DNA from 3 places in the Mesorhizobium sp. BR1-1-13 genome. Region 2 is predicted to be linked to each of the others. Evidence: riboswitches for the same ligand, from Rfam matches in the RefSeq annotation. Region 2 holds a riboswitch; each other region holds the start of a gene.
The links. Region 2 has a riboswitch for cobalamin ahead of LB533_RS29690 (aromatic ring-hydroxylating oxygenase subunit alpha). Riboswitches for the same ligand answer to the same signal wherever they lie in the genome.
Positions count from the first base shown of each region.

Region 1: it holds a riboswitch for cobalamin, as region 2 does, so the genes downstream of both, LB533_RS12360 (CbtB domain-containing protein) here and LB533_RS29690 (aromatic ring-hydroxylating oxygenase subunit alpha) in region 2, are expected to answer to the same signal.
Region 3: it holds a riboswitch for cobalamin, as region 2 does, so the genes downstream of both, bluB (5,6-dimethylbenzimidazole synthase) here and LB533_RS29690 (aromatic ring-hydroxylating oxygenase subunit alpha) in region 2, are expected to answer to the same signal.

Region 1 is NZ_JAIUIH010000004.1:336,157-346,445, forward strand. It holds gene LB533_RS12310 (ABC transporter ATP-binding protein) at 1-773, opposite strand, end outside; gene LB533_RS12315 (ABC transporter substrate-binding protein) at 785-1,789, opposite strand; gene LB533_RS12320 (RidA family protein) at 2,059-2,442, shown strand; gene LB533_RS12325 (creatininase family protein) at 2,498-3,298, shown strand; gene LB533_RS12330 (tyrosine phosphatase family protein) at 3,614-4,123, opposite strand; gene cobD (threonine-phosphate decarboxylase CobD) at 4,120-5,166, opposite strand; gene cbiB (adenosylcobinamide-phosphate synthase CbiB) at 5,165-6,136, shown strand; gene cobO (cob(I)yrinic acid a,c-diamide adenosyltransferase) at 6,173-6,787, opposite strand; gene cobU (bifunctional adenosylcobinamide kinase/adenosylcobinamide-phosphate guanylyltransferase) at 6,789-7,304, opposite strand; gene LB533_RS12355 (CbtA family protein) at 7,297-8,094, opposite strand; gene LB533_RS12360 (CbtB domain-containing protein) at 8,110-8,289, opposite strand; cobalamin riboswitch at 8,325-8,521, opposite strand; gene LB533_RS12365 (aromatic ring-hydroxylating oxygenase subunit alpha) at 8,656-9,825, shown strand; gene LB533_RS12370 (MFS transporter) at 9,829-10,289, opposite strand, start outside.
Region 2 is NZ_JAIUIH010000025.1:2,156-12,444, reverse strand. It holds gene LB533_RS29710 (DUF680 domain-containing protein) at 1-45, opposite strand, end outside; gene LB533_RS29705 (DUF680 domain-containing protein) at 116-322, opposite strand; gene LB533_RS29700 (DUF680 domain-containing protein) at 391-597, opposite strand; gene LB533_RS29695 (DUF680 domain-containing protein) at 668-865, opposite strand; cobalamin riboswitch at 1,345-1,547, shown strand; gene LB533_RS29690 (aromatic ring-hydroxylating oxygenase subunit alpha) at 1,678-2,925, shown strand; gene LB533_RS29685 (hybrid-cluster NAD(P)-dependent oxidoreductase) at 2,945-4,045, shown strand; gene LB533_RS29680 (ferredoxin reductase) at 4,180-4,944, opposite strand; gene LB533_RS29675 (molybdopterin-dependent oxidoreductase) at 4,941-5,552, opposite strand; gene LB533_RS29670 (hypothetical protein) at 5,545-5,715, shown strand; partial or broken gene LB533_RS29665 (DegQ family serine endoprotease) at 5,650-7,179, opposite strand; gene LB533_RS29660 (MBL fold metallo-hydrolase) at 7,377-8,096, opposite strand; gene LB533_RS29655 (diphosphate--fructose-6-phosphate 1-phosphotransferase) at 8,185-9,351, opposite strand; gene LB533_RS29650 (L,D-transpeptidase) at 9,462-10,229, opposite strand.
Region 3 is NZ_JAIUIH010000002.1:211,018-221,306, forward strand. It holds gene LB533_RS05425 (GFA family protein) at 1-320, shown strand, start outside; gene LB533_RS05430 (hypothetical protein) at 332-619, opposite strand; gene dxs (1-deoxy-D-xylulose-5-phosphate synthase) at 768-2,705, opposite strand; gene LB533_RS05440 (pirin family protein) at 2,784-3,704, opposite strand; gene LB533_RS05445 (DUF2277 domain-containing protein) at 3,745-4,011, opposite strand; gene LB533_RS05450 (exodeoxyribonuclease VII small subunit) at 4,110-4,361, opposite strand; gene LB533_RS05455 (histone deacetylase family protein) at 4,365-5,291, opposite strand; cobalamin riboswitch at 5,414-5,594, shown strand; partial or broken gene bluB (5,6-dimethylbenzimidazole synthase) at 5,643-6,394, shown strand; gene LB533_RS05465 (TetR/AcrR family transcriptional regulator) at 6,480-7,085, opposite strand; gene LB533_RS05470 (MFS transporter) at 7,206-8,429, shown strand; gene ribB (3,4-dihydroxy-2-butanone-4-phosphate synthase) at 8,481-9,581, opposite strand; gene aroC (chorismate synthase) at 9,690-10,289, opposite strand, start outside.

The sequences.
Region 1 (10,289 bases), on a different contig from region 2:
GACGTCTGCCGGCACAGCGCCGCATAATCGGGTGAGGTGCGAAAGGCCTCGTCGCGCGGATAGGCCGCATCGATGGCAAGCTCGTCGAAGATCCTGCCTGGCCGCGCCGCCATCACGACAACCCTGTTGGACAGAAACACGCTTTCGAAGACGCTATGCGTGACGAAGACGACTGTGAAGCGCTCGTCCTGCCACAGCTCCAGGAGATCGTTGTTGAGCTTGAAGCGGGTGATTTCGTCGAGGGCCGCGAACGGCTCATCCATCAAAAGCACGCGCGGTTTGGTCACCAGGGCCCGGGCGATCGATACGCGCATCTTCATGCCGCCCGACAATTCGCGCGGCACGGCGTTCTCGAAGCCGGTGAGATGAACCCTTGCCAGCATCTCGGTCACCACCGGTGCCGCCTTGGCGCGGCTGACGCCCTTCAGTCTGAGCGGCAGCCAGACATTGTCGAAAACGCTGGCCCAGGGCAGCAATGTCGGCTCCTGGAACACGAAGCCGATGTTCGAGCGGTCGAGCGAACCGCCCGCACGCCAGTCGAGCATGCCGGAGGTCGGCGTCGCCAGGCCGGCGATCAGCCGTAGCGCCGTCGACTTGCCGCAGCCGGACGGCCCGAGCAGGCTGAGGAAATCCCCTTCCCGGATCGTCAGGTCGACGTCGGCGAGTGCCGTCACGCCATTGGAAAAGACCTTGCCGACGCCCCGCAGCGCCAACAATGCCGGAGCCGTGTCGGACCCGTTCGCCGGCGCCTGCGCCACCTGTTCCCGCAGCATGCCGGGACGGCCTATTTCTTCAGCTCGAGCCCGACGCCCTTGTTGACGAAGGCCAGCGTATAGGCCTTCGTGATGTCGATGCCTGCGGGCGTGACCTTGGCCTTGACCATCTTGTCGTAAAAACTCTTGATCCGCGCCTCGTTCATGGCGCCGATGCCGAGCTTCTCGGTGTCGCCGGAATCGGCCAGGCCGAACTTCTTCATCTGCTCGATCGAGAAAGCGATCTGCTCATCCGTCATGTCAGGATTGTCTTTCTTGATCATGTCGTTGGCGGCCTTGTTGTCGCCGTAGAGATACTTGTACCAGCCCTTGGCCGAGCCATCGACGAAGCACTGGACCACCTCCGGCTTCTTGTCGATCGTGTCCTGCATCACCTCGACCGTCGTCGAATAGGTGTCCCAGCCATAGTCGGCGAGCAGGAACTGGTTGGGCACGAAGCCGCCTTCCTTTTTGACCGCGAACGGCTCGGAGGTGACATAGCCTTGCTGGATCGACTTCTTGTTGGCGAGGAAGGGAGCTGTGTTGTAGGTGTAGGGCACGCGCTTGGCCGCGTCGAAGCCGAGTTCGATGATCATCCACTGGAAGAAGGTCTGCGCGCCCTCGTCGCCCAGAATGTACTGCTCGGCGTTCTTCAGGTCCTCCCATTTGTCCAGCCCCTCGCCGGGATGGGACATGATGACCTGCGGATCCTTCTGGAAATCGGCCGCCACCACGCGCATCGGAATGCCTTGCTGGACGGCGTCGAAGGCCGACAGCAGGTTGCCGCCCATGTAGAAATCGATCTTGCCGGCCAAGAGCATCGGCCGGCCGCTGACCTGCGGGCCGCCCTGCATGATGGTGACGTCGAGGCCGCATGCGGCATAGGTGCCGTCAGCCACGGCCTGGTAGTAGCCGCCATGTTCCGGCTCGGCCAGCCAGTTGGTGCCGAAGGTGACTTTTTCATTTGCCGCGGCACCAAGCGTGCTCGCCGCAAGCACGGCCACCGCCGCCACCGACATCTTCAGTTTTCCGTACATCGACACCACCACCCTTTGTTTGCTCCGGCGCGCCACGCGCCAGGCTCGACACCAGAGATTCAAGAAGCAAGACACATGCCACCGGCGTCTCGCGCCGGGACCCGCCCGCCTGCACCACAGCCATCTGCGAACGCCGGAAAGGTCGTGCTGCACCGGAGGCATCGTGCCTATTTTTTAAACGCCTGTCCACAATCGCACCGGCGACATGCACCGCCATCTTGATGGTACGAGGCATCCGGTCCTAGGCTGCCAGGAGACAGGAGATTGCCATGTTCAAATTTCTGAAGCCAAAGTCGATCAAGCCGCCCTTTGCGCGCTACAGCCACGGCGTCGAGGTGCCGGCTGGAAAGCGTCTGATTCTGTGCTCGGGCCAACTCGGCATCCGTTTCGACGATTTCGTTCCGGAAGACGCCGGCGCCCAGGCCGAGCTTTGCTTCGCCAACATAATCGCCATTTTGGCCGAGGCCGGATTGGGGCTGAAGGATATTGTGCGCATCAACGCCTTCGTGACCGATCGCGCTCATCTCCAATCCTACATGGATGTCCGCAACAGCCTGTTCTCCGATCCCGCACCGGCCTCGACGCTGATGATCGTATCGGGGTTTGCCCGGCCGGAATTCAAGGTCGAGGTGGAAGTGCTGGCGGCGGGGTGATCGACAGGCAGTCCGTCCCGCGCTAGGTCTGCCCGGATAATTGAAGAGGCACGACATGACTGCGAAAAAACGCGTGTGGTGGGGCGACTACCGGACAACCGAATATGCCTCGATCAATCCTGAGGCAACGATCGCCGTGCTGCCGGTGGCGGCCATCGAGCAGCATGGACCGCATCTACCTGTCTCGACCGATACTTCGATCATGAACGGCATGCTCGACACGGTCATCGCTCGCCTGCCCGACGATCTCGACATCCGCATCCTTCCCATCCAGGCGGTGGGCAAATCGAACGAACATCTGCATGCGCCGGGCACCCTCACTCTGCCGGCGACGACGCTGGTGGAGGCCTGGACCGAGCTTGGCGTTTCGATCGCGCGGGCCGGCGTGCGCAAGCTGGTCGTCGTCAATTCGCATGGCGGCAACGAGGAGATCATGGGCATCGTCACGCGCGAATTGCGGGTGCGCGAAAGGATGCTGGCGGTCAAGACCAGCTGGCAGCGCTTTGGCCGCCCGGCCGGCATGTACACCGAACTCGAAGACCGCCACGGCATCCATGGCGGCGACGTCGAGACCTCGCTGATGCTGCATTTCCGGCCGGATCTGGTCGACGTGAGCAAGGCCGACAATTTCGTGTCCAATGTCGCGAAGGCCGAGAAGGAATTCTCGCTGCTGCGCCACACTGGCACCCACGCCTTCGCCTGGATCGCCAGCGATCTCAACCCGAATGGCGTGGTCGGCGACGCCAGCATCGCCACCCCTGAAAAAGGCCGGCTGACCGCGGAATACCAGGCCGACGGCTTCATCGGCCTGCTGCGGGATGTTCGCAAGGCGAAGCTGGCAGACTGGCTGAAGTAGGATGTTGCCTGACGCGGATTTTCTGACCATCCCATGGCACATCGCCTCTCTGAGATTGGTCGAAGCCTTTCTCCCCTCGTCATCCTGGGGCGAAGCAAGGAGCGAAGCGACGCGGCGCAGACCCCTGGAGCTGCACCGCAGCCCAAGGGATCCATGGCGTGACCAGGGAGCGTCGCTGCGGTGGAGAATTCTGCTCTGCTGCACTCGCGGCTAAGGTCGCGGCATGGATCCTCGGGTCTCCGCGACGGAGCTTCGCTCCTGCTCCGCCCGTGGATGACGAAGGCGGGGAGGCTACGGCTAACCTCCACGGTCGCATCAAACGTCGATCTTGAGGGCAAAGGGCGTGCCTTCAAAGGCATCGGCGCCGCGCCCGATCACTTCGATTGCCGCGACCATGCGGCCGTCTCGACCAAGCAGCGCGTCGGCCACCGCGATCAGCCGCGGATTGGGCGTCGCCGATGGCGACAGCATCCGCAACGTCCGGGCCAGTTCGGCCTCGTCGCGCTTCGGCGCCAGCGCGGCGGCGATGATATAGGCGGAGGCTGTCGAGCGGCTGATGCCGGCATAGCAATGCACCACCATCGGTCTTGCCCGGTCCCAGCGGCGCGCGAAATCGAGCAGGTTGCGCACATGCTCCTCGCCCGGCATGGTCATGCCATCCTGCGCCACCGCGATGTCGTGCATGACCAGGTGCAGATGGTTTTCCCTCATGATCGAGGCCGGGCGGAGCACATCGGTGCCGGCGGCCAACAGCGACAGCAGCCGCTCGGCGCCGGTCCTCGCCACCGTTTCCTCGACCTTTGCCAGCGAGCAGACATGGATCATGGTTTGATACCTTTCGCTCGATCCTCGCGCCGCGCCGCCCATTCGGCAAGGGCGGATTCGAGCCGCAGCCACTCCTCCTCGTTCCCCGGCAGACCGGCCCGCAGGACGTGCGGACGGTCGGTGAAATGGCGAAGCAGGATGCCGCGTTCGCCAAGTGCTGCAAACAAGCCGGCGGCCTCCGGCAGGCTGAAATAGCGGAACAATGTGGTGCCGCCCGCGACAGGCACGCCGAAACGACCGAACAGTCCGTCGAGCCGAGCCGATGCCTCCGCCAGCGACGCGCGCATGTCGTCCTGCCAGCCGATATCGGCAAGTGCCCGAATGCCATATTCCAGCGCCGAGCCGGCAACGGCCCAAGGGCCGAATTGCGTTTCCAGCCGTTGGGCCGTCGGCGCATTGGCAAGCGCAAACCCAAGCCGCAGGCCGGCCAGCCCGAAAAACTTGCCGAAAGAGCGCAACACGACGATGCCGCCCTGGCCGACATCGCCGGCGAGACTGTGTTGGCGCGGGCCGACATCCATGAATGCCTCGTCGACGACCAGCAGCCCGCCCTTGGCGTGCAAGCCGGCGGCCAGCGCCAGCAGCCAGTCGCGCTCGATGATGCGCCCATCCGGGTTGTTCGGATTGACCACGACGGCAAGGTCGGCGTCCGCCAGATCAGCGAAATCGCTGACTTCGGTCACCTCGTGCCCCGCGATTTCCGCCGCGCGGACATGTTCGGCATAAGTCGGCCCCAGCACGAGCGCCTTGCCCGGCGCGACCAGCGATGCCACGCGCGGCAGCAGGATCTGCGTACCGGGCGCAGCGACGACATTGGCTGGCGAGGGCGCACCATAGGTGCCGGCCGCGATCGCCGTCAGCTCACGCGCCCGCCCCGCTTCCGGCAATCGCGACAGCGAGGTGGCGGGCAAATCGAAAAGCGGGTAGGAGTGCGGATTGATTCCGGTCGAGAGGTCGACGAAAGGCTGAGGGGCGTTGGGGAAAAGCGCCCTTGCCCGGCCGAGACTTCCACCATGGTCCACCGCTCCTTCAAGAAGCTTCATGTCAGTCCTGATCGCTTTCCTGTCATTGGCCGTCGAATCCGCGCTGGGCTACCCCGACTGGCTGTTTCGCGCCATCGGCCATCCCGTGACATGGTTCGGCAGGCTGATATCCTTTCTCGATCGCCGGCTCAACCGCGCCACTGATCCCGACGCGCTGCGTCGCCAACGTGGTGTCCGGGCGCTTCTGGTCATCGTGCTGGTGCCGGCGCTAATTGGCCTGTGCGTGCAGACCCTGCTCGGGTTCGTTCCCTTGGGACTGTTCATCACCGCCCTTCTGGCGACATCGTTCCTGTCACAGCGGAGCCTTTATGAGCATGTCGAGGCCGTCGCCGACGCGCTCGATTCGGGCGGGCTCGACATGGGCCGCGCCGCCGTTTCGCGCATCGTAGGCCGCGATCCCGAAATCCTGGACAGGGCCGGTGTCTGCCGCGCCGCGATCGAGAGCCTGGCCGAAAATTTCTCCGACGGGATCGTTGCCCCCGCCTTCTGGACGGGCGTCGGTGGCCTTGCCGGCGGCGCCGCCTACAAGGCCGCCAACACCGCCGATTCGATGATCGGCCATCGCACGCCGCGCCACGAAGCGTTCGGCAGGGCAGCGGCACGTTTCGATGATTGGATAAATCTGCCGGCGTCGCGGCTGACGGCGCTGCTCATCACGTCGGCGGCTTTCCTGGTGAAAGGCGCCGACGCGAAAGCCGCATGGCAGGCGGTGCGGCGCGACGCGAAAAAGCACCGCTCGCCCAATGCCGGCTGGCCGGAGGCGGCGATGGCCGGCGCACTTGGCCTGGCGCTCGCCGGGCCGCGCAGCTATGGCGGCGTAACGGTCGACGACGCGTTCATGGGCGAAGGCGGCCGGCGCGAAGCCGACAGCATCGACATAAGGCGGGCACTGAAACTTTATCGTGTCGCCGACTGCCTGTTGATCGCGCTGTGCGGGGTGATTTCGGTCGTTGTCATGGTTGTGACCTAACCTTACCCTCCCCCTTGTGGGGAGGGTAAGGAACGCTCAGAACTCGATCCCCTGCTGCGCCTTCACGCCCGCCGCGAAATGGTGCTTGGTCAGCCCCATCTCGGTGACCAGGTCGGCCGCCTCGACCAGCGCCGGCTTGGCGTTGCGACCGGTGACGACGACATGCAGGCCCTCGCGGCGCGCCTTCAGCGCGGCAACCACCTTCTCCAGATCGAGATACTCGTAGCGCAGCGCGATGTTGAGTTCGTCGAGCACGACGAGACTGATCGACGGATCGGCCATCAGCTCCAGCGCCTTGGCCCAGGCGGCCTCGGCCGCCGCGATGTCGCGCTTCAGATCCTGCGTCTCCCAGGTGAACCCCTCGCCCATCGCGTGCCAGACGACGCGGTCGCCGAATGCGGCGAAGGCCTCCTTCTCACCCGTATGCCATTTGCCCTTGATGAACTGGACGACGCCGACGCGCTTGCCGTAGCCGAGCATGCGCAGCGCCAAGCCGAAGGCAGCCGTGGTCTTGCCCTTACCCGGGCCGGTGTTGACGATCAGCAGTCCCTTTTCGACCGTCTTGCTCGCCACCTCGGCATCCTGCACCGCCTTGCGCTTGGCCATCTTGGCGCGGTGGCGCTCTTCGTCCTTTTCGTCGATGTCGGTCATGTCACTTCACCTTGAGCGGCAGCCCCGCCACCATCAGCAGCACTATGTCGGCAATCGCGGCGACCTGCTGGTTGAGGCGGCCGGCGGCGTCGCGGAACCGGCGCGCCAGCGCATTGTCTGGCACGATGCCTTGTCCGACCTCATTGGATACCACGAACCAGGGCCCGCGCGGCCGCGACAGCATGTCAGCCAGCCGCCGGCATTCGCCCTCTACATCATGTTCGGCCAGCATGTGATTGGTCAGCCAGAGCGTCAGGCAGTCGATAAGCACCGGCTGGTCCTCCGGCAAGATCTCCAATGCACCGACAAGGTCGAGCGGTGCATCAATGGTCGTCCAGCCCTCGCCGCGCCGCGACCGGTGCAACGCGATGCGCTGCCGCATCTCGTCGTCATAGGCTTGCGCCGTGGCGATGTAGGTCCATGGCGAAGGCAAGGCCGTCATCAGCGTTTCGGCGTGCGCGCTCTTGCCGGAGCGCGCACCACCGATGATGAAGGTCAGTCTTCCGCGATCAGGCAAAGCTGTCGCGCAGACTCGTCGCGGTGCCGGTGAAGCGTCCACGCACCACGCCGACGGCAGCGCCGAGCACGAGCCAGAAGACTAGGTTGGTCACAGTTACCGCCACCACGAACTGATGATGCAGGCCTTCCGGAATCGGCGTCTCGAAACTGTCGGGCTGCGGCGCGCCGACAATATGCGGCGCGACGATCAACACCACGCCCAGAATCGCCAGCGGCAGCGATTTGCGGAAGGCGATCAGGGCAAGGCCGATCGCCGTTGCCGCCACCGTTGCCGTCCACCAGATCTGGCGCGGCAGAAGCTCGGCGGCAGGCATGGCCGGCAGTTCCGGCGGCAGGCCGAGGCCCGGCGCCAGCGTGAACACGGCAAAGCCGGCCAGTCCCCAGAACACGCCCTGGCGCCAGTTGCCGATGCCGCCGGCGAATTCCGAAACCGCGACCAGGACCAGCGCGAAGCCGATGCCGGTGACGATGTTGGCAAGCACGCTGAAGGCGAAACGCTCGAAGCCGTCGGCCGGCGCCCAGCCTTCCTCTTCAGCCGGAGCAGCTTCAGCGGGTGCCGGCGCCGCGGAGCTCATGGCGTTACCCGCCGGGGCGGCAGCGCTCATGGCGTTGTTGTCGGTCGCGGCCGGTGCGGTATGGTCATGGTGATGGCCGCCGCCGGCCTGTTCGTAGACTTCCGCCTTCAGGATCAACGGCACGGTGGCATAGGCCTGCATGCAGGCGAGAACGACACCGGCCACAAGCCCTGCGATCGCCGCGATGAACACGACGTTGCGAAACAGGTTCATGATGTCAAATCCCTATCAGTGGCAGGGAAACGCCATCGAGTGGCGATAGTCGTGCGCGGCATTGTGGACCGCGTCGATATGCGAGAAACCGACAAAGCCGACGACGAAAATGCCGAGCAGCGCCGCGAGCGCGAGTTGCAAGAGGCGCGACTGCGAGGAGATGGAGGCGCCGAGGGAGACGGAAGCGGTATTCATGTCTTGTCCTTTCACCCTCCACCCGAGGGCATCGAAGTCAGTTTCCTGTCGCCGGCAGGTCTCCTGGCTCGCGGATCAGCGCCCTTCCCCACCTTCCCGAAGAAAATCTTCAGTGGCATATGGAGAGGACTACCGCACACAGTTGCGGGGGCAGCCACGGCATTGGGCAGCAAATCCGCCCGCACCGCATTCCCTCTTGGCTCCAATCGGAACCGACGACGAAGGTGACTATAGGGAAAATCGCCGCATCCGGCAAACCAAATTCCGACGGCGACAAGCGCTTTAGCGCCGTCCGGCCGCTTGCTCCGCTGCAATTGACAATTTCCGTGGCCGGGTGTCGGCTGCCATCCTCACAGGAGGCCAGCCATGCAGCCCGTCCAGAGCCAGCACGCCCCCTACAACGGCCTCACCCGGGCCGAGCCGACATTGCCGTCCTCGGCCTATTGGGATGCGGCGGCCTACCAGCGCGACCTCGACGCCATCTGGTACAGGAACTGGCTGCTCGTCTGCCGTGGGGCCGACCTTGCCCAGCCGCTCGCCTTTCGCACCTTCCGCGTCGGCACCCAGGAGGTCGTCGTGCTGCGCGACGACACCGGCGAGCTACGCGCCTTCCACAACACGTGCCGGCATCGCGGCTCGCAGCTTTGCCAGGAAAGTGCTGGCCGGTTGAAGGCGCGGCTGATCACCTGCCCCTATCACGCATGGTCCTATTCGCTGCGCGGCGATCTCGTACGCGTGCCGTCGAAAACGCTGCCCGAAGGCTTCGACAAGGCGGACCATCCGCTCTATCGCGTCTCGCTGTCGGTCTGGCGCGGCTTCGTCTTCGTCAATCTGGCGGAAGATGCCGCCGGCTCGGCGCACTCATCCTTCGACCAGGCCTCCGGCGATCTCGGCAACTGGCCGCTGGAATCGCTGACATCAGGCCATGTGCTGCGCAAGGTGATGAACTGCAATTGGAAGATCTTCTGGGAAAATTTCAACGAGTGCCTGCATTGCCCCGGCGTCCACAAGGACCTGTCGCGGCTGGTTCCGATCTATGGCCGCGGCCTGATGGGCCGGCATGACGACCCCGAATGGACCCGCCATGCCGACAATGACGCGCCGGAATTTTCCGGCGGGCTGCGGGCGGGTGCCGAGACATGGTCGCGCGACGGCCAGGCGCATGGGCCGGTCTTTTCGGGCCTCACACCGGCCGAGCGCGCCGCCGGCCAGACCTACGCCACCAGCCTGCCCTCTATGTTCATCGTCGGCCACGTCGACTATGTCAGGTCAGTACGGCTGGTGCCGCTTGGCCCCGAGCAGACCGAGTTGACCGCCGAATGGCTGTTCGCGCCCGAGGCGTTGGCCGCCACCGACATCGACAATATCGTCGGCTTCGGCACCCAGGTGCTGGAGGAGGATGCCGCGATCTGCGAGGTCAACCAGAAAGGGCTGCGCTCCATGCGCCACAAGGCCGGCGTGCTGATGCCGGAGGAGTACGACCTTCACCGCTTCCACGACTGGGTGCGCGAACGGCACGCTGCGCTTGTGCCGTAAGCTTCACAGCGACTTCGGCAGATACCGCCAGGTGACATAGCCGCAGACCGCCGCAAGCAGGCCGAGCGTGACGAAAACCGAGCCGAGGCCAAAAAAGGCCAGCACCACTGAATAGACCAGCGGCGGCGTCAGTTCGGAAAAATCGAGATAGGTGCGGTAGACCGCAGCCATCTGCGCGCGCTCGTAAGAACGCACGGAGCGCATGAAGGCGGTCGAGCCCAGCGCGTCGAGCGCGATGGTGAAGAAGGCGCCGCATAGCAGGAAGGCGCCGGTGATGAGCGGCGCGCTTTCGCCGACGGCACCCGCCGCCAGCAGCATCGCCGACATGGCGAAATAGGCAAATGTCATGGTCCTGCGGCCGCCGAAGCGCTTGCCCGCCTTGCCCCAGAAAATCGCCATGAACAAAAGCGCGTTGCCCGCCGAAACCAGAATGCCGCCGGCCAGTTCGCCCTCGCCGGTGATGA
Region 2 (10,289 bases):
GGAAACGGCCAGAACGGCGGCGGCGGCAAGGATGATCTTCTTCATTTCAAGTCTCCTGAATTCTCAAATTCCACGCAGTGGCGGGCTTACCCGCCAGCTGCTGAAGGATCGGCTGTTAGTTGTTGCCGAAGAGGTTACGGTCGGCACCCTGAGCAGGGGCCTGGGCAGCCGGTTCCGACTTCCTGGTCGAAGCGGTGTACGAGCTGTCGGTCGAGGTGGCCGCGGGCTGATTGGCGCCATTGGAGCCATAGTTGTCGCTGCCGGCGAAAGCGCTGCCCGAAACGGCCAGAACGGCGGCGGCAGCAAGGATGATCTTCTTCATTTCAAGTCTCCTGAATTCTCAAATTTCGCCAGGACGGCGGAAGGCCGCCGTCAACTGGAGATCGGCTGTTAGTTGTTGCCGAAGAGGTTACGGTCGGCACCCTGAACAGGGGCCTGGGCAGCCGGTTCCGACTTCCTGGTCGAAGCGGTGTACGAGCTGTCGGTCGAGGTGACGGTAGGCTGGTTGGCGCCATTGGAGCCATAGTTGTCGCTGCTGGCGAAAGCACTGCCCGAAACGGCCAGAACGGCGGCGGCAGCAAGGATGATCTTCTTCATTTCAAGTCTCCTGAATTCTCAAATTCCGCCAGGACGGCGGAAGGCCCGCCGTCAACTGGAGATCGGCTATTTAGTTGTTGCCGAAGAGGTTGCGATCGGCGCCCTGGACAGGCGTCTGGGCAGCCGGTTCCGACTTCTTGGTCGAAGCGGTGTACGAGCTGTCGACGGCGGTGGCCGCAGGGGCATTCGAACCATAGTGGTCGCTACCAGCGAAGGCGCTGCCGGAAACAGCCAGAAGGGCGGCGGCAGTGAGAATGATCTTTTTCATTTTTTGATACTCCAGTATTTTTCCGTCCGTCTAGCGGCGTGTCTTGGGAGGAAATCGCGTCGTTCGGACAGCCCCGATGTGGGAAAGCCATGGCGCCATTTCCAATCACGAAGTTTTTCCGTGTGGACCAAGTTTCCACTACTTGAAATTGTGCCAAGGCCTTCTACATTCGTTTTTTTCCCTTTATTATCAAGTACTTATTTTAACAGACCGTGCGATCACCAACTGTGTCGAAGGCCCAGTGTTCACACCGTCCTGCACGCATCGTCAACAGAAACGAACCGTTCGGTTCGATTTTAGTGGACGCTAATAGTCACTTTTCGAAACTGTTAACCTTTTTTGGTCCGCCACGAGTTGAATTCCGAGGCGGCGAGCCGAGCCTTTCTGCCCCTTCAACGACGGCCGCACCGTTTCCCATGCGTGTCGCGCGGCATGGATGCGATGTCGTTTTCATGCCGACGACAAGTCGGCGATCATGGTTAGATCCTGCCATCTCAGGTGCCGCCGCGTGACGACGAGGCGGAGAATTGGGAAGCCGGTCAGAATCCGGCGCTGCCCCCGCAACGGTGGTGGAGTTCAGGTCGCAACGGGAGACCACTGGGCAAAGGCCTGGGAAGGTGTCGCGACAGTCCGCAAGGACAGCTCCAGAGCCCGGAAACCAGCCTGAGATGTTGGACTCGACTGATCGCGGCGGGCGGTCAAGAGGCGGATGGTGCATGTCCGGCGCAAGCCGGCGCGCGGCTTGATCCTTCCTCTCTCCCCTCCGTTCAGTCCTTCAATGTGAGGACAGGACTTCAATGCGAGGACAGGACATGGATGCGCGCAACGACATGCTGAAACGGCTGCAAGGCCGCAGGGACGGCTTCTCACTCGAGCAGCCCTTCTATACCGACGCCGATTACTTCAAGCTCGACATGGAGCTGATCTGGTACCGCGACTGGCTGTTCATCGGCCATGATTGCGAACTGCCCAGGCCCGGCAGCTTCATCACCGTGCAGATCGGCGACTATCCTGTCGTGCTGGTGCGCGACCAGAAGGGCAACATCAACGCCTTCCACAATTCTTGCCGCCATCGCGGCAGCCGCGTCTGCAACACCGACAAGGGCACGGCGGCGAAGCTCGTCTGCCCCTACCATCAGTGGACCTATGAACTGGACGGCAGGCTGCTGTTCGCCAGGCAGATGGCCGAGGGCTTCGACAAGAGCCAGTTCGGCCTGAAGCCGGTCGCCTGCGAAAGCGTCGGCGGCTACATCTTCATTTGCCTCGCCGACGAGCCGGCGGATTTCGCGCCGATGCGGACGATGATCGAACCCTATTTGGCGCCGCACCGGCTGCGCGAAGCAAAGGTCGCCTTCGAGAGCACCATCGTCGAGAAGGGCAATTGGAAGCTGGTCTGGGAAAACAACCGCGAATGCTATCATTGCGCCGGCAACCATCCGGAGCTCTGCAAGACCTTTCCTGAGGCGCCGACCGTGACCGGCGTGCAAGGCGCCGACAGCGACCCGGAGATGCTGGCGCACTGGGCCAAATGCGAGGCCGCCGGCCTGCCGAGCGAGTTCCGCATCGACCCGGCCGGACAATACCGTGCCACCCGCGCGCCGCTGCTGCGCGATGCCGTCAGTTACACGATGACGGGAAAACGCGCGGTCAAGAAGAACCTGTCCGACAGCGTTGCCACCGACCGCATCGGCTCGTTGCTGCTCTATCACTATCCGACGACCTGGAACCACATCCTCGGCGACCACGCCGTCACCTTCCGCGTGCTGCCGATCAGCGCCACTGAGACCGCGGTGACGACCAAATGGCTGGTTCACAAGGACGCGGTCGAGGGCGTCGACTATGACCTCGCCGAACTCACCCATGTCTGGACCGAGACCAACGACCAGGACCGCCGCATCGTCGAGGAAAACGCCTTCGGCATCCTGTCGCCGGCCTATGAACCCGGTCCCTATTCCGAACTGCACGAAGGCGGCGTCCTCCAGTTCGTCGACTGGTACGCGCGTTTCATCGGTCCGCGGCTCGCCGAAGACGGCCGGCCGGCCCTGCGCAGCGTTGCTTGAGAGGTGAGGGATGAATGCGATGACGGATCTCGGCCTCTATCGCCATCTCGATCAGATGGCGCCCTGGAACGACAGGCTCCAGGTGCTGGAAGTGATCGGCGTGAGCGACGAGGCGCCTGATGTAAAGACCTTCACCTTCCGCTCCGACAACCAGACCTGGTTCCGCTACAAGCCGGGCCAGTTCGTGACGCTGGAACTGCCGACAGCGGATGGGTTGCTGATGCGCACCTACACGCTGTCGTCTTCGCCTTCGCGGCCGTTCTCGATCGCGGTGACGGTGAAGGCGCAGGCCGGCAGCACTGGCACGCGCTGGATGTTCGACCATTTGAGGCCTGGTTCGCACGTCAAGGCGTATGGGCCGGCCGGAGACTTTTCGCTGCACAGCCACCCGGCGGCCAAATATCTGTTCATTTCGGCCGGCTCCGGCGTGACGCCGATGATGTCGATGCTGCGCTGGCTGAATGACTGCGCGCCATGGACCGATGTCGGCTTCGTCAACTGCGCCCGCCGCCCCGAAGAGATCATCTTCCGCAGGGAGCTGGAATTGCTCGGCAGCCACATGCCCGGCCTGTCGCTCGGTTTCATGATCGAGGAGCGGTCGAGCCGGGAGGGCTGGTTCGGCCATATGGGCCGCATCGATGCCATCCGGCTGCCGATTTTGGCGCCCGATTTCCGAGAGCGCGAAATCTTCTGCTGCGGCCCCGACCCCTTCATGCGTGCCGTGCGCGGCATGCTCGAAGCCGCCGGCTTCGACATGGCGAGATACCATCAGGAGAGCTTTGCAGCGCCGCTGGTGGAGGAAATCCCGGCGCCGTTCGCCTCGCCGACTGGAGACGGCGCAGCCATTCCTGTCGAAGCCGCGACGCCGATCCGGTTCTCGATTTCGGATGTCGATGCCGCATGCGTCGCCGGCCAGACGGTGCTGCAGACGGCGCGCGCCTCGGGAGTCAGAATCCCCGCCGCATGCGAATTCGGCCTGTGCGGAACCTGCAAAGTCAAGAAGCTCTCAGGCGAGGTCGAGATGAGCCACAATGGCGGCATCCTCGATCATGAGATCGAGGACGGCTTCATTCTCGCCTGCTGCTCCAAGCCGCTCTCGGCGCTTGACATCGAGGCCTGAGAGCCGCTGGCCTGGCCGCTCTTTCTTGCAAGGAGGGGTCAAGTGTTTGATCCTTTCCTGCTGCAAGGCTGTGGGACGGCCGACAACCCCATCTGCGCGCCGCTGCACCCAAGGAGCGGCGGCAGCCGGAGATCTCAGACGCCGTAGCGCTCCGTCCGGATGATAGCCGCTGGAATGCCGGCATCGATCAGCGCCTGGGCGGCGGCGGACACGAACGCGTTGGAGCCGCAGACAAAGGCGAGGCCGGGCGGGCGGCGCAGCCGCGCCATGGATTGTATCATCATGGCGACGTCGATCCGCCGCGAATAATCCGTCGGCCGGCGCGCGGCTTCACGCGTCAGGGTCAGCACAAGGCCGAAGCCGTCGTCGCGATCGTCGAGGCCGATCAGCTCGTCGCGAAAGATGACTTCGTCCCACAGCCGCGCCGAAAAGACGAGGATGACCGGCATCGTCGACTTCTGCGCGGCACGATGGCGGACCATCGACATCAAGGGCACGACGCCGGAACCGCCGCCGACCAGCAGAAGCGGTCGCTCATCACCATCGGGCCAGATGAAATGTCCGCCGAGCGGGCCGCGCAATTCGATCTCGTCGCCGACCGCGGCGACCTCGTGGAAGAAGGGCGAGACCTCGCCGTCTTCGAGCCTTTCGATCGCCAGTTCGATCACCGGACCGACCTCCGGCGCGGAGGCGATGGAATAGGCGCGGCGCGCCTGATAGCCGTCAGGCGCGGTCAACCTGACATCGACATGCTGTCCGGCCCGGTAGGCAAACGGCCGCGACGGCTGGAAAAAGAAGCTGGTGACACGCGGCGTGCGCTTTTCCATGCGGACGATCCTGGCTGTCTGCCAGGGCGACAGTGTTTGCCCGGGTGATTGTGCCGACGGCACCTCGCTCATGGATCGTCCGTGTAGCGCTGTTCGCGCCAGGGGTCGCCATAGATGTGATAGCCGCGCAGCTCCCAGAAGCCGGGCTCGTCGCGTTCTGTGAACTGCAGGCCGTTCAGCCATTTGGCCGATTTCCAGAAATAGAGATGCGGGACGAGCAGCCGCGCCGGGCCGCCATGGTCGGGCGTGATCGGCTTGCCTTCGTAGAGCAGCGCCACCATCGCCTTGCCGGTTGTGAGATCCTTTGTCGGCACGTTGGTGGTGTAACCGTCGAAGGATAGCGCCAGCGTGAAGGCGGTCGGCGGCTCGATGCCGGCATCCGCAAGGATATCGTCGACCAGCACGCCCTGCCAGAGCGTGTCGAACTTGGTCCAGGCGGTCACGCAATGGATGTCGCGCGTCATCTTGGTCAGCGGCAACGCATTGAACTCGGCCCAATTCCATTTCTTGATCGGGCGCGGCCCGTGCTTCAGCGTGAACGACCAATCCTCGGTGCGCAGGCGCGGCGTCGGCCCCGCCGACAGCACCGGAAATCCTTGCTCGAGATATTGGCCGGGCGGGATGCGCGCGTCGCCATCCGTCGGTGGACGCCGACCTGAAAAGAAACCTCGCGTGACCATTGCGGCAATTCCCCTGCATCGGGCCCAGATGTCGGGCCATGTGTCGGCCTTGCGCAGTGTTCTCGAAGACGCGGTGGCGGGCAACCTGAATCTTGATGGGCGCGGCGACATAGATCTGGGCATCGCCTCGTTCCACCAGCAGCAGCACCGATTTGCGGCCTGACTTGCCGGCCTGCGCGATCGCCTGCGTGGCCTGCCTGGCGCTCTTCACCGGCATCTGGTTGACGGCGATAATGATGTCGCCGGGCTGGACGCCGGAAGCCGCCGCGGCCTTGTCGGGATTGACGGCGGCGACCACCGCGCCACGCTGGTTGTCGGGGAGGTTCATCTGCTGGCGAATATCGGGCGTGATGTCCATCAGGCCGAGCCCGATCGCCGGCAAGCGGGCCCCCTGCCCGTTTCCCGGCGCGCCGGAATCACCAGATACCGACGCGGTCTGCGCATCGTCGCCATTGCGGCCGACGTCGACGGAAAGCTGCATGGCTTTGCCATTACGCCAGACGTCGAGCGTTTCCTTCTTGCCGGGCGAGACATCGGCGACGGCACGCGACAGGTCCTTGGGGTCTTTTATCTCCTGGCCGGCGAAGCCGGTGATGAGGTCGCCGGTCTGGATGCCGGCCGCGGCCGCCGGCGAGCCCTCGGTGACCGAGGAGACCAATGCGCCGCCGGGGTGATCGAGACCTATGGCGCTGGCAACGTCCTGGGTCACCGGCTGGATCTGGACGCCAAGATAGCCGTATTCGATTTCGCCGCCCTTCATCAGCTTGGCGACCACCTTTTGCGCCTGGTCGGACGGAATGGCGAAGCCAACGCCGACGCTGCCGCCATTGGGCGAATAGATCGCGGTGTTGATGCCCACGACGTTGCCGCTCACATCGACCAGCGGACCGCCAGAGTTGCCGTGGTTGATCGGCGCATCGATCTGGATGAAATCGTCGAACGGCCCGCTGTGGAGATCGCGGCCGCGCGCCGAGACAATACCTGAGGTGACCGTGGTGCCGATGCCGAACGGATTGCCGAAGGCCAGCACTTGATCGCCCGGCATCAACTTATCGGAATCTCCCCATTTCACCGTCGGCAGGGGCTTGTCGGCCTTGATCTTGATCACCGCAAGGTCGTTCTTGGCGTCGCGGCCGACCAGCTTGGCGGGAAGCTCTGTACCGTCGTCAAGCGTCACCTTGATCGAGCTCGCACCGTCGATGACATGGTTGTTGGTGACGATGGTGCCGTCGGCGCCGACGATAAAGCCGGATCCGAGCGCTTCGGCGCGCTGCGACTGCTGCGGTGGCGCTTTCGGTCCGGGCATGCCCTGGTCGCCGAAGAACTGGCGGAAATAGTCGTCGAAAGGCGAGCCGCCGCCGTCCAGGGGCGAGGCATCGCTCATGACATCCGGTTGCCCCTTCATGACGGTCGTAACCGTCACCACGGCCGGCTTGTCGGCTGCCACGATAGGGGCAAAGGAGCCGTTCGGGGCCGTTACGCCGGCTACGGGAGTCTGTGTCGTACCGACGGCGTTGCGGACGTCGTTCGGGCTTTCGGCGAAGGAGGCTACGATGGGAGAAATGATCAGCGCAGCGCCCAGCAGGGCCGCGACGCGATGTCTATGAAGAATGCTTATGGGTGACATGGTCGTTCTGTCCGGGCGAGAGTTGAACTTGGGCCGCGGATGGTTCGGGGAAAAACACCCGTCGGCTGTCGACAGCCGGATTGCCTGTCTCGCCGCGCATGGCAGCCGGCCGGATCGACAAACCAGCATCTAGGGCGCGGATTGGCCCGATTTAGGGTTTTCGGGCGACCTTACGAAGATTTAATTTTAGAGCTGGCTTATGGACTAGCCGCTCGGCTGAGATAGGCCGAGGCGATCTCGCGCATGCGCTCGCCGTCGAAACTCGGGCCGTGACCGCCATGGCCGATGCGGATCGGCAGGTCGAGCAGGCGCCGCATGGTGAGGCAATAGGCCGACTTGTCCGAGTCTGGCAGGTCGTCGATCAGCCGGTCGTCATAGATGGCGTCGCCGCTGAAGAACAGGCCGTCTGCTTCGTCGAACAGCGCGATCGAATCCGGCGAATGCCCGGGTAGATGCAGCACGCGGAAGCGGCGGTCGCCGAGATCGACGACGTCGCCCTCGTCGAGGGTGCGCGTCAGCGGCGCTGGCGGAATCTTGTAATCCGCAGCCTTCCAGCCCGGCACCGGCAGTCGCGAGACGGCGCCGTCGAGGTCATGGAACATGTAGGCGTAAGTCGCCGCCTCATCCATGTTCTCGAACTGCGCGGCGCTCATCCTCGGTCCCGCCCGCAGCGCGAATTCATGCAGCGAGCCGACATGGTCGAGATGGATGTGGGTGGCGACGACGATGAGCGGTTTGCCGGCCCGGGTTTCGATCTCCGGCGCCAGCGGGCAGATGCCCATGCCGGTATCGACCAAAAGGTCGGCGTCCCGGCCGGTGAGATGCCAGATGTTGGCGCGCACATAGTCATGCACGAACGGCTCGGTCAGCATGGTCGTCTTGTCGTCGACGATGCTCCTGCTGAACCAGTTCTCCATCAGAAGCGGCCCGGCATCAAACGTGAGCCTGGCATCAAGTGTGAGCCTGGGATCAGGTGTGAGCCTGGGATCAAGTATGGTCCCGACATCAGACGAAGGGCTTTCCGACCTTGTATTTTTCCGGCACCAGCCGCTTCAGGTAAGCCATGCCGGCGTCGGACAAATGGTTGGCGTCCGGCTTCATGAAGTTCTCGGGCATGTGGCGGGTCTTGCCGGCGACGTTCTTCAGCCGCACCTTCTTCAGCACGGTTTTGGCGCCGTCATATTGCAGCGCCACGGAGCCGCCGCCCTGTTCGGCCACGGTGACCGCGAAAGCTCCCGCGTCGAACGCCTCCTGCGCGTCGACGGCGCTGATAGCGCCGACATAGCCGCGCGGCATGTAGCCCAGCGCATCGACGCGGGCGCGCTTGCCAGGCAGCCCTTCGGCGAGCGCCCGCTCGAGTGCCGCCGGCAGGTCGCTGCCCGATAGCTTGACGTTGCCATGCTGGTCGCGCTCCAGCTTCTCCGGCGGCACCAGGCTTTCAACCAGCGCTTTGCCGTCGGCGGTGCTGACCCCTTCCGAGACGGCGACGATGCAGCGCTTGTGGCGGTCGAGCGTGGCGCGCACGTCCTCGATGAAGGCTGTGGCCGAGAACGGCCGCTCCGGCACGTAGACGAGATGCGGACCACTGTCGGGATCGAGCTGCCAGGCCGCGGCCGCGGCCGTGAGGAAGCCGGCGTGCCGGCCCATGACGATGCCGACATAGATGCCGGGCAGAGCGCGAAAATCGAGATCGACGGACAGGAAAGCGCCGGCGACGAACTCGGCCGCCGAGATGAAACCCGGCGTGTGGTCGTTCTCCTCGAGATCATTGTCGATGGTCTTGGGCGCATGCACGAACGCGATCTTGCCGCCGGCGGCATCGGTCAGGATCTGCTGCGTGCCCGACGTGTCATTGCCGCCGATATAGATGAAGGCATCCGCGCCGGCCTTCCTCAGGCCGTCGAGGACGACCTCGCAATAGGCTGCATCCGGTTTGTCGCGCGTCGAGCCAAGGGCCGCGCTCGGCGTTCCGGCGATCAGCCGCAGGCGGTCTTCCGGGACGGCGGAGAGGTCGACATAATTGCCGTCGCGGATACCGCGCACGCCGTGGATGGAACCCAGGACCTTGGCGCCGGGATGCCGCTTGCGGATCTCCAGCGTCGCCCCGACCACGGTCTGGTTGATGACGGCCGTCGGGCCGCCGCCCTGCGCGATGACGAAAGTACCGGCCATTGGTGAAATTCTCCAGGGCGATTGAATTTCAGGTACCTTCGCCTGTCTTTGGCCATCGCGCAACGGCAGAAACGACCGGCCGCGCCAGCGGCCGCGAGGTGAGGCTTGAGCTAGACGACGACGACCGGGTTCTTCTTGGAAACGCGGCTGTAGAGGTCGATGATGTCCTGGTTGATCAGGCGCACACAGCCCGATGACATGGCCTGGCCGATGCTCCACCATTCGGGCGAGCCATGGATGCGATAGCCGGTGTCCTTGCCGTCCTGATAGATGTAGAGAGCGCGCGCGCCGAGCGGGTTGGTGAGGCCGCCGGGCTGGCCGCCCTGCCATTTTACCAATTCCGGCTTGCGGGCGATCATTTCCGGCGGCGGGGTCCAGGTGGGCCATTCCCTTCCGTACTGAATGTTGGCGCGGCCGGACCAGCGGAAGCCGTCCTTGCCGATGCCGACCCCGCAGCGGATGGCGTCGCCCCCCGGCTGAACGAGATAGAGCATGCGCTCATTGAGATGAACGACGATGGTGCCGGGCGCTTCGCCCGTCTGGTCGACGACGATCTGGCGACGGAATTCCGGCTTGATCTTGAGGTAGGGCACCTCGGGCACGTTGAAGCCGCCGTCGCTCAGGGACGCGTACATGAGGTCGGGACTGGTGATGTTCTTGTCGACGCTGATGCTCGGCCGGATCGGCCGCAGCGAACCGGTGACCGTGTCGTCAAGCTCGAGCGCCGGCAGGCCGCCGCCCGAAGTCGAGCAGCCGGCGGCGCCAAGCAAGGCCAACGCCCCTGCCCCGGATAAAACGGCGCGGCGGGAGAGAAGACTGTCGGTTTCGATTGCGTCGCCGTTTCGCGGCGGCGTCAGACCTTGCGGCAACTCACGCATGTACCCAAACCCTACGCTGTCGGCGGGAAGCACGGTCCGGCCGGATGACGGGCATTTTCA
Region 3 (10,289 bases), on a different contig from region 2:
CGCTTTGTCGCCGCTACGGCGTGCTCTGGGCCTACGACTATGTCGATGAACGGATCCGCGTCGCGGGGCCGACGAGAAGCTACAGGCGCACCGAAAAGGGCACGCCTTCGCTGGAAATCCTGTTTTGCCCGGCCTGTGCCTGCGTGCTGGCCTGGCGCGGATTGCGCGCCGATGCTTTCGGTCGAACACGCATCGCCGTCAATGTGCGGCTGGCGCCGCCGGAGGCCGTCGCCGATCTGCCGATCGACCATTTCGACGGTCTCGATGCCTATGACGATCTTCCACGCGACGGCCGTTGCGTGCGCGACATGTGGTTTTAGCAATGGCTGGGCTAAAATGTGGCGCGCGGCACCTGGCGCTCGACGGCGGGAGACAGGCCGTCATCCCCGTTGCCTGACGCCTGCTCACGTGAATGCTCGACCGGGACAGCCGGCACTGGCGCGGCGTCCGGCACCAGTTGCGGCACCTGCTTGTAGGAAAAGCCGCCCCTGATATCGCCCATCTTGCCGGCGACTATACCCGCGGCCGCCCTTTCGAGATTACGGTCGTATCGCGTCTCTGCGGCAGCCGGTACGACCATCACGGCTAAAACGGCCGTGCCGTACAGAAACGTCCTCATTCCAATTGTCTCCCTGCCTGATGCGGATCTAGCAGGGCGCCGTTCAAAAATGACCAAGAGACACGGTAATCAAACCGCCAAACAGCAGCGTAAACAATGTGTTATTACAAATAGCCGACAAACCGATCCAGAGGTTTGAGACTTTGATTCAGGCGCGCTGGGCGCGGACCGCCTGCCCGAGGGCGGTGAAAACCGTATGGACGATGCCGGCGGCATCGAGACCGGCATCGGCATACATCTTTTCCGGCTTGGCGTGGTCGGCAAACACGTCCGGCAGCACAAGCGGGCGCACTTTCAGGCCGCTTTCCAGCAGGCCCTCATGGGCGAGGAACTGCAAAACGTGACTGGCGAAGCCGCCGATGGCGCCCTCCTCCACCGTGACCAGAACCTCATGCGAGCGGGCCAGCCGGCGGATCAGGTCCACATCGAGCGGCTTGGCGAAGCGGGCATCGGCGACGGTGGTCGAAAGCCCGGCCGCGCCCAGTTCCTCGGCCGCGACCAAGCAATCCTGCAAGCGCGTGCCGAAGGACAGGAGCGCCACCTTGCTGCCTTCCCTGACGATGCGGCCCTTGCCGATTTCGAGCACCGAGCCGCGATCGGGCATGTCGACGCCGACGCCATTGCCGCGCGGATAGCGGAAGGCGATCGGGCCGTCATCGTAGGTTGCCGCCGTGCGCACCATGTGGCGCAGTTCCGCCTCGTCGGCCGCCGCCATGACGACGAAGCCCGGCAGGGAGGCCAGGAAGGTGGTGTCGAAGGCGCCGCAATGGGTGGCGCCGTCGGCGCCGACGAAGCCGGCGCGATCGATCGGGAAGCGCACCGACAATTTCTGGATCGCCACGTCGTGCACGACCTGGTCGTAGGCACGTTGCAAGAAGGTGGAATAGATCGCCGCGAACGGCTTGTAGCCTTCGGTGGCGAGGCCGGCCGCGAACGTCACCGCATGCTGCTCGGCGATGCCTACATCGAAGGTCCTGGCCGGAAACACTTCGCCGAACAGGTCAAGCCCGGTGCCGCCCGGCATGGCGGCGGTGACGGCGACGATGCGCTCGTCCTCCTGGGCCTCCCGGATCAGGCTTTCGGCGAACACCTTGGTGTAAGCCGGCGCGTTGGCCGGAGCCTTGGCCTGCGCGCCGGTGATCACGTCGAACTTGTTGACGCCGTGATATTTGTCGGCCGCGGCCTCCGCCGGCGCGTAGCCCTTGCCCTTCTGGGTGACGACATGGATCAGCACCGGGCCCTTGCCATTATCACGGACATTTTTCAGCACCGGGATCAGATGGTCCAGATTATGACCGTCGATCGGGCCGATGTGGTAGAAGCCGAGCTCCTCGAATAGCGTGCCGCCGGTCACGTAGCCGCGCGCGTGCTCGACGGCCCTGGTGATGGCGCGATCGGCACGCTTGCCAAGATACGAGGTCAGTTTCTTGCCGAAGTCACGCAGGCCGACATAGGCCTTGCCAGAGGCCAGGCGCGCCAGATAGGCGCTCATGGCGCCGGTCGGCGGCGCAATCGACATGTCGTTGTCGTTGAGAATGACGATCAGGCGGGCATCGAGCGCGCCGGCATTGTTCATCGCCTCGTAGGCCATGCCGGCCGACATGGCGCCGTCGCCGATGACGGCGATGACATTGTTGCGGCCGCCGGCAAGATCGCGGGCCGCCGCCATGCCCAGGCCGGCCGATATCGACGTCGAGGAGTGGGCGGCGCCAAACGGATCGTATTCGCTCTCTGTGCGGCGGGTGAAGCCGGAGAGGCCGCCCTCCTGGCGCAAGGTGCGGATGCGATCGCGGCGCCCGGTCAGGATCTTGTGCGGATAGGCCTGGTGGCCAACATCCCAGATCAGCCGGTCATCGGGCGTGTTGAAGACATAATGCAGCGCCACGGTCAGTTCGACAACGCCAAGCCCGGCGCCGAGATGACCGCCGGTGTGCGACACCGCGTCGATCAGTTCGAGGCGAAGCTCCGATGCCAGTTGCGGCAATTCGCTTTCGGAAAGCGTGCGCAGCTCGGCCGGGATGCGGACCTTGTCGAGAAGCGGCGTATGCGGCGTTGCGTTCACGGGTAGGCCCAGGCTTCTGTTCATGCGGGGGATAGGCCGCCGTCAGGCGAAAGTAAATGCCTGTCAAATGACGCGGAAGGCACGGCCCTGTCGTCGATTTCCTCAGCCTTCCGGCAGTGGAATGAACTCTTTCTCATCGCCGGGAACGATGTCGAAGCGGCCGGTCTTCCATTCTTGCTTGGCCTGTTCGATGCGCTCCTTGGAGGACGAGACGAAATTCCACCAGATGTAGCGCTTCGAGCCCAGCGAGGCGCCGCCGAACAGCATGAAATGGGCACCGGCCTGTGAGGCTACGACGATCTCGTCGCCGGGCCGGAACACCAGCAGCCGTTCGGCCGGAAACACGTCGCCGGAAATCGAGACCTCGCCTTCCAGCGTGTAGATGGCGCGTTCTTCCGCGTCGGCCGGGATTTTGACGCTGGCGCCCGGCGCCAGCCTGAGGTCAGCGTAAAGCGTCTCGGAATCGGCCCGCACCGGGGAACGCAGCCCCTGGAAATCGCCGATGACGACGCGGCCACCGACGCCTTCCGCGTCAATGTCGGGAAGCCGCGCGACAGCGGTGTTCTCGAACACCGGCGCCACTTCCTCCTTGCCGTCCGGCAGCGCCAGCCATGTCTGCAGGCCCGAGACCGACATCGGCGCGCCACGCAGTTCTTCCGGCGTGCGCTCCGAATGGACGATGCCGCGGCCGGCGGTCATCAGGTTCACGTCACCCGGCTCGATCACCATTTCGGTGCCGAGCGAATCGCGATGCCTGATCCTGCCATCGAACAGGTAGGTGACCGTCGACAGGCCGATATGCGGATGCGGCCGGACGTCGAGCGCCTGACCGGCGCGCAGGATGGCAGGCCCCATGCGGTCGAAGAAGATGAAGGGACCGACCAGCCGCCTTCTGGCGGTCGGCAAGGCACGGCGAACCTGAAAACCGCCAATGTCCTTGGCGTTCGGAATGACCATCAATTCGATCTGGTCGCTGGCAAAGGCGTCGCCTATTTCGGGGTCCTTCCCGGGGAAGAAGCTCATGAACTCTCCTTGTCAGCGGTCGATGGCTGCTTTGGGCAGATCAGGCAAAGCGGATCGCCGCCTTCGCCCGCAGCTTGGCCGCAACCTCCTCGCGATTGCGCGGATGCTGGTTGGTTTCAAGCGAATCGAGAAGCTCGCGCGCCGACGCCGCGATAGCCTCGACGGCATGGTCGAAGGCATGCTGGTTCTGCTTCGAGGGCCGCGTCGTTCCGCTCAGCTTGCGGACGAACTGAAGGGCTGCATCGCGCACCTCGTCATCGGTTGCCGGCGGATCAAAATTGAACAGGGTCTTGATGTTTCTGCACATCGCTTCCGTATCTCCTCTTGTCCTGGAGCCGTTTCAATCGGGACGCGTTCTATCCTCAATCATGATCGTGTCAAAAACCAGAGAGACGGCTGCATGCCTCAATCCGCGTCCAGCGGCTCCGTCCCGATCGGCTTGCCGTCGCGGGACAGCCTGATCTTCTCCACCTTGTCCTCGGCCGCCTTGAGCAGCCGGTCGCAATGCACCTTCAGCGCCTCGCCGCGCTCGTAGATCCTGATCGACTGGTCGAGCGGCACATCGCCACGCTCCAGATCATCGACGATCTTCTCCAGCGCGTCGAGAGCCTGTTCGAAGCTCATCGCCTTGACGTCTTCGTTGGTTTCACCAGCCATCATTCATCCTTTCATCAGTCGCCCGACATGGGCGGCGACCGAAAATGCCAATCCTTGCAGATCGTAGCCGCCCTCGAGCAGGCTGACGAGCCGGTTGCCGCTGTGGCGCGCCGCGCGCTGCATGAGTTGGCCGGTGGCCCAGTCGAAATCATCCTCGGTCAGGTTGATCTCGGCCAGTGGGTCGCGATGATGCGCGTCGAAGCCGGCCGAAATAATGATCAGGTCGGGTGCAAAATTGTCGAGCGAGGGCAGCACGCGCGACAGGAAGGCGTCGCGGAACGCCTCGCTGCCGGTCTGCGGCGCAAGCGGCGCGTTGATGATGTTGCCGGCGCCGGTTTCGTTCTTTGCTCCGGTGCCCGGGTAGAGCGGCATCTGGTGGGTCGAACAATAAAGCACGGACGGATCGTCCCAGAAAATATCCTGCGTGCCGTTGCCGTGATGCACGTCCCAGTCGACGATGGCGACACGTTCGATATCGTGTTTGCGCTGTGCATAACGTGCGGCGATGGCCGCCGTGTTGAACAGGCAGAAGCCCATTGCCGTCGCTTTCTCCGCATGATGGCCGGGCGGCCGGGCGGCGACGAAAACGTTGTCTGCCCTGCCGGCAAAGACGTCGTCGACGGCGGCATTGGCGGCGCCGATCGCGGTGATCGCCGCTTGCCAGCTCTTCGGGCTGGCCGTTGTGTCGGCATCGATGCGGGCGATGCCCGTCTCGGGAATGGCGGCGCGTACCCGCTCGACGAAATCCCCGGGATGCGCATAGAGAATGGTGGCCTCGTCGCCTTGTGGCGCCTCGAGGCGGTCGAGCGCGGCAAAAGCCTCCTCGTCGAGCACGCGCTCGATGGCGCGCAAGCGGTCCGGCCGCTCCGGATGGCCGGGTGGCGTGATGTGCTCGAGGAAGATCGGATGGGTGTAGAGACGAGTGGCCATGCTCCCTATCTAGTGCCCCGGCGCGGCGATGGCCATGCGTTGCGGCCTGATGGCTGGGGAAAATCGCGCCTGCGTCCATTCGCGTCGCCGCGGGCGATTGGCGGCGCGGAGGCTTCGTCGTAAAGTCCCGGCCACTGCCTGGTGCCCGCCGCGAGCGGGAGAATCGGGAACACGGTTTGATACCGTGGCGTGCCCAACGCTGTAAGGGGGACCGCGCCGGTAAATGCCACTGTCGATGACGGGAAGGCGCCGGATGCGGGTTGATCCCGAGCCAGAAGACCGGCCTGGCAGGCATCGTCATCCGCATGGTCAGGCGGACGGCAGTTGATTGCAATCGCAAGGGGACAAGCGATGCCGGACGAGATGACCATCCCCGTGGGTGACGGATTCGACCAGATGGCGCGCGATGCGGTCTACCGCGCCATGTTCACGCGGCGCGATGTCCGCAGCCATTTTACATCAGAGGCCGTCGATGACGAGGTGCTGGCGCGGCTGCTGCTTGCCGCCCATCACGCGCCATCGGTCGGCTTCATGCAGCCATGGAATTTCATCGTCATTCGTGGCACCGAACGACGGGAACAGGTGCGCGCCCTGTTCCTGGCGGCGCGCGAGCAGGAATTGCCCGCTATCGAGGAAGAGCGGCGGGCGCTCTACCGCAAGCTCAAGCTGGAAGGCATCTGCGAAAGCGCGCTCAATATCTGCATCACCTGCGACCGGCGACGCTCACAGGGTTCACCGCTGGGACGCTGGCACAATCCCGAGATGGATCTCTACAGCACGGTCTGCGCGGTGCAGAATTTCTGGCTGGCGGCACGCGCCGAAGGGGTCGGGGTCGGCTGGTCAGCATTATCGAGGCGCAGGCGTTGAAAGACCTTCTGTCGATTCCCGAGCATGTGACGCCGGTGGCCTATCTCTGTGTCGGCCGCGTCTCCGAGTTCGCGCCGAAACCGGACCTCGAAACACATGGCTGGGGTCGACGACTGCCGCTGCCCGAGCTGATCATGAGCGAGACGTTTTGCGGACAGGGCGAAGTGCCGCTCAAGTCAACGATCGCCCGCCTCAAGGCGGCAACACGGGAAAAATCTGGCAAACCCTTGATTTGATTGCCGACACGGCATGCGCAGCGCTGCCGGCGGCCTGCGCCTTGTCCTGAGCATCTGAACCTGGAAGCACCTCGGCTATCCGCCTTCAGGCGGCTCCGGTATCCTTCCTCAACAATCCTTCGAGCAGTTGCTTGAATGCCGCTACCACGGTCTTTGATGTCGCTTCCGGGTCGTTCGAATTGGCGATCCGCTGCGCCGCCTGACTGCTCGCCCCGTTGATTAGCCGCGCCGCGGTCTCAGGGTCGACGCTTGGGACCACCACCCCGTCCCCTTGCAGCATCGTCAGATGATCGGTCATGGAAGCGACGCAGGCATTGGCGTTCGGCCATTGCGCGGGGTCCCCCAGCACGGCCGGACCGTCCCGGAACATGATGCGCTGGATTTCCGGCTCCAGCGCCATTTCGATGTAGCTCGTGCATTCGTCGACGAAGCTTTGCCAGCGGGTCGGTGCTTTCGCTGCAACCTCATTCACCCGTGCCGCCATCTCGGCGTCGATCTCGGCGATGACCGCCTGCAAGAGCCCCTTCTTGTGGCCGAAATGATGATAGAGCGCACCGCGCGTCAGTCCTGCCGATGCGGTGAAATCGTCCATCGACGCTTCGGCATAGCCGATCGTTCCGAAGGCATGCCGGGCCGCGGCAATCAATTTGGCGCGGGTTTCGGCGATCATTTCCTTGCGAGGCTTGTGCATTTCTTCTGGCCTTATGCACATACGTTCCGTATGCCAATTGACATACGCAGCGTATGATCTATCTAGTGTTCATACGCATCGTATGTAATTTCCGAATCGCCTTTTGTCGAGGAACGGACCATGCAAAATCCCTACTCCGAGATCTTTCGATCCCCTGGCGCCAAGGGCTTTGCCGCTGCCGGCTTCATGGCGCGCCTGCCGATCGCCATGGCGCCGATCGGCATCGTGGCGATGCTGTCGCAGACGCGTGGCGAATACTGGCTGGCGGGTGCCGTCTCGGCGACATTCGCGCTGGCCAACGCTTTCCTGGCGCCGCAGATCTCCAGGCTGGTCGACCGCCTCGGCCAGACACGGATCGTCGTGCCCACCACCATCGTCTCCGTGGCGGCATTCCTGCTGCTGATTGCGTCGGCCAACCAGGATTGGCCGGTATGGACATTGTTCGTGTCGGCGCTGCTGGCCGCGGCCATGCCCAGCATGCCGGCAATGGTGCGCGCGCGCTGGACCGAGCTTTTTCGCGGCCGGCCGGAGATGAACACCGCCTTCGCCTTCGAATCGGCGGCCGACGAGCTGGTCTATATCGCCGGTGCGTCGCTGTCGGTGGGCCTCAGTGCGGCGCTGTTTCCGGAAGCAGGCATGCTGGCGAGCACTTTGTTTCTCGCCTTGGGCTCCATAGCGTTCATTCTGCAGCGATCGACCGAACCAAGAGTGCGGCCGGCGGACCATGGTTCGGCCGGCTCGGCGATCCGCCTGCGGCCGGTACAGATCATCACCTTCGCCCTGATCTTCATCGGCGCGACCTTCGCGACGACGGAAGTGAGCACCGTGGCGATCACCAAGGAGTTCGGCCAAGCCGGTGCCGCAAGCCTGGTGATCGGCGTTTATGCGCTGGGATCGTTCGTGTTGGGCATCGTGGTCGGCGCACTCAACCTCAAGACGCCGCTACAGCGCCAGCTGGCCGTGGCGGTCGCGATCATCGCGGTCAGCACGCTTTTGCCGCTCACCGCCGACAGCGTGCCGCTGCTGGCGGTGACCGTCTTCATCAGCGGCGTGGCGATCTCGCCGACTTTCATCACAGCATTTGGCCTGATCGAACGGCATGTGCCGGAAGCGATGCTGACCGAGGGCATCACCTGGGTGACAACGGGAATCGGCATCGGCATGGCGCTGGGCTCTTTCGCCGCCGGCGCCGTGGTGGATGCGTTCGGCGCCCAGAACGGGTTCTGGGTCTCGGTGGTCGCGGGCGGCATCGCGCTGGTCACGGTGCTGCTCGGCCAACGCAGCCTTGCCACTCACAAATGCGAGCTGGATGGGTGTGAAGCGGCCGTCGTTGCCGCGGAATGATCCATGACGCGTCCGGTTCAGCGGATCGGACGCTACTGCCGCCGTCGAACTTCAGAGAATCTCGGTCTTGGCGATATGGATGCCAAAACCTTCAAGGCCGACATAGTGGCGCTCGCGCGAGGCGATCAAATTGATCGAGGAAATGCCGAGATCCTTCAGGATCTGAGCACCGAGCCCGATCTCGCGCCATTCATTCTCGCGGCGGCGCGCCTCTTCGTGATCCTCGCGGTCGCCGCTCGCAGGCCGGTTGCGTTCCTGGTGGGCGACGCCGACCGAGCCCTCTCGCAGATAGACGATGACGCCGCGCTTGCGCTCGCCCATCGCCTTCATGATGCCGTCCAGCCGATGGCTGGTGCCGAAGACGTCGGTCACCACGTCCTCGGAGTGGAGACGCACAGGCACCTCTTCCCCATCGCGGATGTCGCCGAAGACGACGGCGACATGATGCATGGAATCCCAGGGCAGCGTGTAGGTGAAGACCTGCGCCTTGCCGCCGAGCGTGTCGATCTCGGAGCAAGCAACGCGTTCGACCAGCGTTTCCTTGCGTTGCCGGTAAGCAATGAGGTCGGCGACAGAAACCTGCTTGAGGCCATGTTCCTCGGCAAAAGCCGCGACCTGCGGGCCGCGTTTGACGGTGCCGTCATCATTGACCAGTTCCGAGATCACGCCGATCGGCGGCAGGCCGGCGAGCTTGCACAGATCGACGGCCGCCTCGGTATGGCCCGAACGCATAAGCACGCCGCCTTCGCGCGCGATGAGCGGGAAGATGTGGCCGGGGCGGACGAAATCGGAGGCGCCGACATTGCCATTGGCGAGATTGCGCACGGTCAGCGTGCGGTCGTCGGCGGAAATGCCTGTCGTGGTGCCATGCTTGAAATCGACGCTGACGGTGAAGGCTGTGGTGTGCGCTGAATCATTGTCGGCGACCATCGGCGCAAGGTTGAGGCGCTTGGCCTCCTCGCGCGGCATCGGCGTGCAGACGATGCCCGAAGTGTTCCGCACGATGAAGGCCATCTTTTCCGGTGTGCAATGGACGGCGGCGACGATCAGGTCGCCCTCGTTCTCGCGCCCGTCATCATCCATGACGACGACGATCTCGCCACGCTCGAAGGCCCGGATTGCTTCGACGATCTTCTTCTGGTCGTAAGACATGGAATGCTCGCTTCGCTCGCAAGGGAGTAGGGGAATAGGGCAGTAAGGCAGTAGGGGAAAGGAAAAATTGCTCGTCTCGCGGGCAGCTTAACATACTGCCATACTGCCCTACTGCCCTACTGCCCTACTGCCTTCCTTACCTGTCTGTCCTCGGTGCCGCAGATAATGGTCGGCGATGGCGCAGGCAACCATCGCCTCGCCGATCGGTACGGCGCGAATGCCCACACAGGGGTCATGACGGCCCTTGGTCATCACTTCGACGTCGTTGCCGTCCTTGTCGATCGACTTCCGTGGCGTCAGGATGGAGGAAGTCGGCTTGACGGCGAAGCGGGCGATGATCGCCTGGCCGGTCGAGATGCCGCCAAGGATGCCGCCGGCATTGTTGGACAGGAACACCGGCTGGCCGTCATTGCCGATGCGCATCTCGTCGGCATTCTGTTCGCCGGTGATACGGGCGGCCTCGAAGCCGTTGCCGATCTCGACGCCCTTGACGGCGTTGATCGACATCAGGCCTGACGCGATATCCTGGTCGAGCTTTGCGTAGATCGGCGCGCCGAGGCCGGCCGGAACGCCGTCGGCGACGATCTCGATCACGGCGCCGACGGAGGAACCCGCCTTGCGGATGCCGTCGAGATATCGGGTAAAGACCGGAACGGACGCCGGATCAGGCGTGAAGAACGGATTATCCGCGTCGCCGATGAAATTCCA